One region of the Exiguobacterium sp. s26 genome, then DNA from elsewhere that is predicted to be linked to it. Evidence: a T-box and tRNA genes for the amino acid it is inferred to sense, from the RefSeq annotation. Region 1 holds a T-box; the other holds one or more tRNA genes.

Region 1 (4,210 bases):
TGCGGCGGCCGAACTCTTGGAGTACACTGTCTCCGACTTGGTGTCCGTGCGTGTCGTTGATTTTTTTGAAGAAGTCGATATCGAGCATCGCGACGGAAATCGGATACATCGAGCCGTCCGAGATCTGTTGAATCCCGTATTCATAAAAAGCCCGCGCATTGGCAAGCAGCGTCAAGCTGTCCGTCCGGCTCTCGGTATAGAGGCGGTCGCGTTCATGACAACGACTGATCGTCCGATTGAACGACTTGAGCAGTTTGACAATCTCGCGTTGAATGATGGGCGGATAGCCATAGACGTGCTCGCCCGTCATCACAATCCACGTGCGGATTCCTTCGATTTCCTCGGAACGGACCGAGATGAAGCTATGATAGTCTTCATTAAATTCGTTCGACAGCGGGGCGTCCCATTCGAAGCGCATCTCGTACTCGACCGAGGCTTCGTTCGGATAGGTTGCATCGAGTAATTCAAAGACGACATGGCGATCGATCGGCTGGCGCGTCTTCAAATCAAAGTAAAGTGTGCGATCAAACAGTTTGAACTCGACGTACCCTTCATCGTACTCGTTGAGTCGCTCACATTGACTGAGGAACACTTCGATGGCTTGTGCCTCGCTTTGCGATAGCGATACGGCTTCTTTTGCTTCATCATATTGTTCAATCAACGATTTGAAGGCGTCTTGTCGACCTTTTTGAATGATGAGTCGCTTAATAAAGAACGTGAGTGCGGCGGCGATACTGCTGACGACGAGCAAGTTCGTCTCTCGGAAGAGCGAGGCCGCCAAAATGAAGACGAGACTGACGATATACGTGTAAAACGCGATGCTTAAAAAGTCACGGACCGGGATGTCGACGCGGAACCACCAGCCGACTTGATACTTTTGGACGACCGTGTTCAAAATGATGGCAATAATCAAACCGGCAAGCGGAAGGAACGAGTCTTGGGAATAGAATCCGAGACCGGTCACACCACCAAGTGCCAAGTAGACACTGGCCGGGATGGCGATTTCCAAAAATGACGTGATGGCATTCCACGGATACGTAAAACGGAACCGTCGAAGCGCGACGCGCGGTTTCAAGTTGACGAACTGGAAGACGAGTAGTCCAATCTGATTGACGAACAGCGCTGTCTCAAAATCAAAGAATAAAAAAATAATTAAGACGATACTTTCTGAAAAGGTAAAGTAGACGCCTTTCCGTTCAATGGAGTCCATTTGAAAAATAATGACGAGCAACGCGATCAAGATGAACGGTAACGGCTCGATGGCCGGCATGTTCAATACGCCTGTAGCGAACAAGATGAGCGTCAAACCGAATAGCATACTCCAAATACTCCAACCAAGGACGGACATCTTGCGGAAATGGTTCATGGTTCCCTCCTATGTGGGAAAAATTCAATTATGTATGGTAGGAGATTCGGCACAATCACGCCTGAGTCCTGCCTATCCATCATAATGGCGGAATTCTAGCATTGAGTCTATATGAAATATCCTCTATAATGAAATTGCTTTTCAACCACATAGACGAAAGTCGATGAAAAAGAGAGTAACGATCGTTCCGTCAACAAAGCGACCTAGGGATTGGTGAGAGCCTAGGCTGACAAACATCGCGAAACGCACTTTTGAGATGCTATCCGAACTTGAGTAGGCGTAGCCGGGGGACCCCCGTTATCACCGATAAAGCGGTCTGCGTCAAGCAGGCAAGAAGAGTGGTACCGCGGGCCATCCCGTCTCTTTGCATCTGTGCAAAGGGCGTTTTTTTTATGAACAAATGATAAGGAGGAATTAGAATGAGTTATGAACGCAAATATGCGGAAGCCTTGTCCCGTGTCATCGGGGACGAGTTGACGCTCGACCAGATTGAAGCATTGATTGAAAAACCGAAACATGAGGCACACGGGGACCTTGCTTTCCCGTGTTTCCAACTTGCGAAAGCCTATCGTAAAGCACCGGTCATGATCGCGACGGATATCGCAAACGACTTGAACGACGAGTTGTTCACGAAAGTCGAGGCGGCCGGCCCGTATGTGAACGTCTTCTTGAGCCGTGACGTCGTCTCACAAGAAATCATCAACACGGTGCTCGATGAACAAGCGGACTATGCGACGCATGCGACACGCAACGAGACAATCGTCACCGATTTCTCGTCACCGAACATCGCCAAACCGTTCTCGATGGGACACCTTCGTTCAACGGTGATCGGGAATGCCATCAACCAAATCGCCCGTAAAAACGGCTATGACGTCGTCGGCATCAACCACCTCGGGGATTGGGGCACACAGTTCGGTAAACTGATGGTCGCCTATAAAAAATGGGGCGACGAGGAAGCGGTCCGGGCACATCCGATTGCTGAGCTCTTGAAGCTTTACGTCCATTTCCACGAAGAAGCGAAGACACAACCGGAACTTGAGGACGAAGGCCGTGCGTGGTTCAAGAAACTCGAAGACGGCAACGAGGAAGCGACTGAGCTTTGGACGTGGTTCCGCGAAGAATCACTCGAAGAGTTCCAAAAAGTATATGACCTCCTCGGTGTCGAATTCGACAGCTTTAACGGGGAAGCGTTCTATAACGACAAGATGGACCGCGTCGTCGCCATGCTCGAAGAGAAAAACCTTCTCGTCGAAAGTGAAGGGGCGATGGTCGTCTCACTCGAGGACGAGAACTTGCCACCATGCTTGATCAAAAAGAAAGACGGCGCGACGCTTTATGCGACACGCGACTTGGCAGCTGCCGTCTATCGTCATGAGACGTACAACTTCGTCCAGGCGAACTACGTCGTCGGCGGCGAGCAGGCGCTTCACTTCAAACAACTGTTCTCAGTGTTGCGCAAGCTCGGCTATGACTTCGTCGATGGCATGCATCACGTGCCGTTCGGCTTGATTTTGCAAGAAGGGAAGAAGATGTCGACACGTAAAGGTCGCATCGTCTTGCTCGAGGAAGTGCTCAAAGAAGCAATCGAGAAAGCACAAGCGAACATCGCTCAGAAGAACCCGGAACTTGCGAACGCGGACGACGTGGCACGCATGGTCGGTGTCGGCGCGGTCATCTTCCACGATTTGAAGAATGAACGCATCAACAACATCGAGTTCGACCTCGATAGCATGCTCAAATTCGAAGGCGAGACGGGCCCGTACGTGCAGTACACGAACGCGCGTGCGAACTCGCTCCTTCGTAAAGGCAACTATGACGGCTCGACGTTCACTGGCGCAAACGACGACCACACGTGGGGCGTCGTGACGATGCTCAACGCGTTCCCGCACGTCATCACACGTGCCCACGAACGCCGCGAACCATCGATCATTAGCCGTTACGTGCTCGATTTGGCGCAAGCGTTCAACAAGTATTACGGTCATGTCCGTGTCCTTGAAGAAGATGCAGGCAAACAATCACGTCTCGCCCTCGTCAAAGCGGTGACGATCGTATTGACGGAAGGACTCCGTTTGATCGGTGTTCAAGCTCCAGAAGAAATGTAAGGACGACAAAAGGGACCCGTTTCGTGGGGTCCCTTCTCTTATGCTTTCATCCGCGTGACCGTCCGAGATTTCGTGTCATACAGACACCACTCCCGGTCGAAGATGACGGCGCCGACGTTGATGACGTAACGTTTTTTCTTTAGGACGAACGGCTGTCCGATTTCCCAGGGAATCGAGCGGCCTTTCCGGTAAATCCCCGGAATATGGCTGTGTCCGATAAAGACGAGCGGATACTTCCCTTTCTCGACAAGCGGTTCCCAGTCCGGACTCCATTTCACTTGGTGTCCATGCAAGAATAGCGCCTCATCGAGCGTCGTCTGCTCCGGTAATAAGGCGATTCGTGTCTTGACCGGATGCGACACGACGAGTACCTCGTCAATCCGTTCCTCTTGATTGCCGCGCAGACTCGGGAAGGTGAGGAGCGCCTCGTAGTCAGGGTCGTACGTCACGACATCGGACACTTCATGGAAGCGCTCGTTGCGCCGTTTCTTACCGATATGACACTCGTACAGATCGCCGAGGCAAAGGATGTGCTCCGTCTCGCGGCGGACCGACTCGAGCACGGCTTTCAAATCATCAAACGAACCATGTGGGTCACTGATGATGGCGAGTTTCATCGGTAGTTTGTGAATTGGGCATCGACGGACAATTCGAGCTCACGGACGAGCTGCATAACGGCTTGAAGGTCATCGCGCGACTTGGCTGTCACACGGATTTGATCGTCTTGAATTTGTGACTTCAC
Region 2 (4,210 bases), on a different contig from region 1:
CGATGATATTGTCGTCCGGTGCCAGTCTCGCTTTCAGTTGCGTGACGGCGGCCCGACCGATATCTCGCTGGACCCAGAACGTCTCGTCGGAATCACCCGGTACGATGACGACTTGGCGAACGCCTAGTTTGCGCTCGAGTTCTCGTGCGACTTCCGAGATGCCTAGGATCTCTCCCATGACCTCGTGCAAGTCCCGGAGAACGTTTCGGCCCGATTCCGTAAGGGAAATACCTTGAGTAGCGACCATCAATAGACCTTGGTCTTTCAAGAAGTCGACTTCTCGTCTTAGGATTCGTTCCGTCAGCCCGAGGCTTGTGGCCAATGTCCTGCGGCCGATCGGCTGCATCAAACGGACATAATGTAAGATATCGTAACGATGTCGGAGCGTATCGAGCATGTCGGGAACGATTTGCTTCTGAACTTGAATCAGCTGCTGGATCATACTCATTCCCCCTCGACTTAAAGCATGGACAATTTTTGTCCCACTTTTATATTTGCGTCCCACCGCTACGACTTCATCTTATCAATCACCTTTCCGTCTTGCAACCCCTTCAAACGTTTTTTTTCGATGTAAGCGTATACTTAACAAAATCTTCAACTTTACTGTCATCGTATCGACCTTGACTAATGACACGTCCCTCGTGTAAGACGACAGGGATCTCAAACAAGTATTTCGCCTCGAGTTCTTCGTTGCCGGTGATGTCGATCTGCTCGAGCTCGAACGGATAGTCTTCCATGAGCCATTCGAGCATGACGATTGCCTCCTCGCAAAGCGAACAGTTGGCACGGCGGTATAACGTCAGGACCATGTCAGTCCCCTCCTTTCCATAGTTGTCGTTCCCGCTCCCGCGAGTTTCCAAAACCGAGCGCCTCCCGATAGTTCGCCACGGTCCGTCGTGTCACCGTATAGCCGAGCCGGTCCAGCTCGCGCATGAGTGCGGCATCGCTCAGCGGCGACGTCTCTTGTTGAATCAGTTCGGCGAGCGCCTTCTTCACCATGAACGGCGATTGCCCGTGCGTCGCCCGGACGAAAAAGTGACGCCACGCCATCACGCCGCCTTCGGTCGTCACGTACTTGCCTTGAATCGCCCGGCCGACGGTCGACTCGTGCTTGCCGATTTGTTCGGCGACTTCTTTTCGCGTCAACGGATGCAAGACGAGCTTCCCGTCCAACCAATCGCGTTGGCGTTCGGCGATGACGGCCCACACCGATTTAAGCGTCGCGTTCCGCATCTCGAGCGTCTCGTGCCACCATTTCGCCTCGCGATCGTCCCCGACCCGAGCCGCATCGAGCGTCGGGCTGAACCATGTCGTCACGAGCTCACCGTCACGACGGACGACTTCAAGTTCCGGGACGACGGGTTCGGTTCCTTCATATAATAATGGCGTCTTCGGGAGTGTCGCCACGATACGCGTCGCCCGTTCGTACTCAGCAACCGAGATGTCGAGTCGTCCCGGGATGTCATCAAGGTTCGCGTCGAGCGCCTCGAACACGTCCAAGACGAGTGGGTCGTCATGTTCAATCGCATGCCGATATTGGCAGTCGCGCTCATTCTTCGCCCCAATCCCTGTCGGTTCTAGAAACAAGAGCGCCTGGCGCGCCGCCTCAATGTCCGCCACATCGACCTCGAAACGATGGGCGAGCACGAAGTCGCTCTCCGGTAGCAGACCACGATGGTCGAGCGCGAGGACGAGCCGTTTCTGGAGCGCGCGCTGGGCCTCAGTCCCGCTCCCTTCCTCGATTTGCTCGAACAATCGCTCCTCGAACCCACTCGCCGTATCGGCTACCCATTCGACCGCACCGCTCCCCGTGGCGATGCATGGATTGCGTCGAGCCAACCGGCCGAGCTGAAAGGCGATCGCGGTCCGGTCCGCCTCGAGAATCGGCAGCCGCCGAACCATATCCTGGGTCAGCTGTTGTGTTTGAAGTTGTTGCTGTTCTTGCCGTTGCATCGGTCACACCCCTCTCGCTTCCTATTGTATCGAACAGCGGGAAATCGCGCTCAAAAAAAAGTGAGCCGAACAGGATTGCTTTTTTAAAAAAACAAATGTATAATAAATCGTGTCAGAGAACATGCACCCGTAGCTCAGGGGATAGAGCACTGGTTTCCGGTGCCAGGTGTCGGGAGTTCGAATCTCTCCGGGTGTATCACAGCAAGAGGTCAGGCATATGCCTGGCCTCTTTTGTCGTTTTAGAATCGTCAAACCGTGGAATAGGTCAAAAACGATGACTATCGTTTGACCAACATTGACTATAGCGGTATGATATGTTTACAACCTACATAAAGGAGGCAGATTCAATGTTAATTCCAACAGTTATCGAACAAACAGGTCGCGGGGAACGCGCGTACGATATTTACTCACGCTTGCTCAAGGACCGCATCATCTTGCTCGGAAGTGCAATCGACGACAACGTCGCCAACTCGATTGTCGCCCAGCTTCTCTTCCTTGCAGCCGAGGACCCAGATAAGGACATCTCACTTTACATCAACAGCCCGGGTGGTTCGATCACTTCCGGAATGGCGATTTATGACACGATGAACTTCATCAAGCCGAACGTGTCGACGATTTGTATCGGAATGGCCGCATCGATGGGTGCCTTCTTGCTCCAAGCCGGTGAACAAGGCAAACGCTTCGCGCTTCCGAACGCAGAGATCATGATTCACCAACCGCTCGGCGGTACGCAAGGTCAAGCATCGGATATCAAAATCCATGCCGAACGCATCATCAAGATGCGTGAGAAATTGAACCAAATCATGGCCGATAACACAGGCCAGCCGCTTGAAGTCATCGAGCGCGACACAGAGCGCGACTACTTCATGTCAGCTGAACAAGCGAAAGACTACGGTCTCATCGACAAAGTCATGACGCGTTAATGACGCAACCCCATTCTCCTCGGAGAATGGGGCTTTTGTTTACTCTTTGACCTCGACCCCGAACACATAGCGGCTATCGCCTTGCGGCCAATCCCCGCCCGTCTCGAATACATAGACGCCCGGCTCGTCTGGCACGACCGGTTCAGCCGGGACAAGTTCCCCATCGACGAGTTGATGGAACGAGGCGTTCGACGGCTCGGCGTGGAACTCGACATCAATCTCGGCACCCGCTTCGACCGGCACGAGCTGTAGGTCATCCGCCTCCGGCAGAGTGTGGTCCTCGCATACCGCCTCGCCCCCGTCCGACCAACAGAATGTCGACTGTTTCACTTCCGCGGTCACGGTTCCGACCCGGACCGTCGGGAGCGGTGGTTTCAGTGACGACTCCGAGTTCCAAAACGAGGTGGCGTACAACGCCCCACCGACCACGAGCAACCCAATCACAACAATCCATAATCCTTTTCGTCTCAACCCGCTCATCCCCTTTGTACGTCTATTCCCCGTCCTACGAAAAAAACGACCCACTTTCGTGAGTCGTCCTGTTCATTTTGGGCGTCGGAGCCCTTTCATCATATAGCCGCCTTTAAAGTCGATTGGATCGAAAGCGACGAGGAACGCCTTCGGTTCATACTCCTCGACCATCTGGCGCAAATCTTTCATCCGTGTCCGCGCTGCCAAGACATCGAGACGATAGCGGATGCCGTCACGTCCCTGCCCTTGGTAGTGTGTCACCCCGTAGCCGCTGTCGCGCATCTTCTGGATGAGCTCGGCCGGGAACTCTTGTGTGTGGACTTGAATCATATTGTAGCCGATCGCAAGTTTCCGCTCGACGTAACCGCCGACGAGAATCCCAAGTCCGAAGCCGACCGCATAGACGATCATCCCGAGTGTCGTCAAATCTTGGAACACGATGCCGAGCGCGAAGATATAGATAAGCGTCTCAAGCGTACCGAACAGCCCCGCAATCATCGTTTTTCCTTTGACGAGCATGATGGTACGAAGCGTCAGCACCGGTACATAGACGAGTTGTAATACTAGGATGAGCAAGATTTGCCCCATTGGAACGACCTCCATTCGAATTCAATACAACCACTATTTCAAATTTCAGGGCCGGATGCAACCAAAAAAGGCTGACCGGAGTCAGCCTTTCGCAATTATTTGTCTAAGTTATCAACGCTCGTGAGCAGTTCATAGTCTTTACGGATGACCTGATAGATGGCATTCGTGTCGCCTGACAATACTTCTTCGGCCCGCAATTGGTTGAGAAAGAGGCTTGTCGCGAACGTGACGAGGGCACTTTTCGGGATCCCGATTTGTTTCGCACGCTCCGTGAT

The links. The T-box of region 1 lies ahead of argS (arginine--tRNA ligase). A T-box ahead of a tRNA ligase gene usually reads a tRNA of that ligase, here a tRNA-Arg.
Region 2: it has a tRNA-Arg gene. The T-box ahead of argS (arginine--tRNA ligase) is inferred to sense a tRNA for this amino acid. The anticodon was not compared.

Annotation. Positions count from the first base shown of each region.
Region 1 covers NZ_JACSLS010000005.1:40,952-45,161, reverse strand. The annotation lists gene KNP82_RS09345 (GGDEF domain-containing protein) at 1-1,366, opposite strand, end outside; T-box leader at 1,521-1,733, shown strand; gene argS (arginine--tRNA ligase) at 1,786-3,468, shown strand; gene KNP82_RS09335 (metallophosphoesterase family protein) at 3,507-4,085, opposite strand; gene KNP82_RS09330 (YajQ family cyclic di-GMP-binding protein) at 4,082-4,210, opposite strand, start outside.
Region 2 covers NZ_JACSLS010000001.1:274,224-278,433, reverse strand. The annotation lists gene KNP82_RS01400 (sugar-binding transcriptional regulator) at 1-442, opposite strand, end outside; gene KNP82_RS01395 (glutaredoxin family protein) at 552-809, opposite strand; gene KNP82_RS01390 (RNA polymerase factor sigma-54) at 811-1,953, opposite strand; tRNA gene KNP82_RS01385 (tRNA-Arg) at 2,077-2,149, shown strand; gene clpP (ATP-dependent Clp endopeptidase proteolytic subunit ClpP) at 2,301-2,876, shown strand; gene KNP82_RS01375 (hypothetical protein) at 2,916-3,356, opposite strand; gene KNP82_RS01370 (DUF2179 domain-containing protein) at 3,420-3,935, opposite strand; gene KNP82_RS01365 (hypothetical protein) at 4,031-4,210, opposite strand, start outside.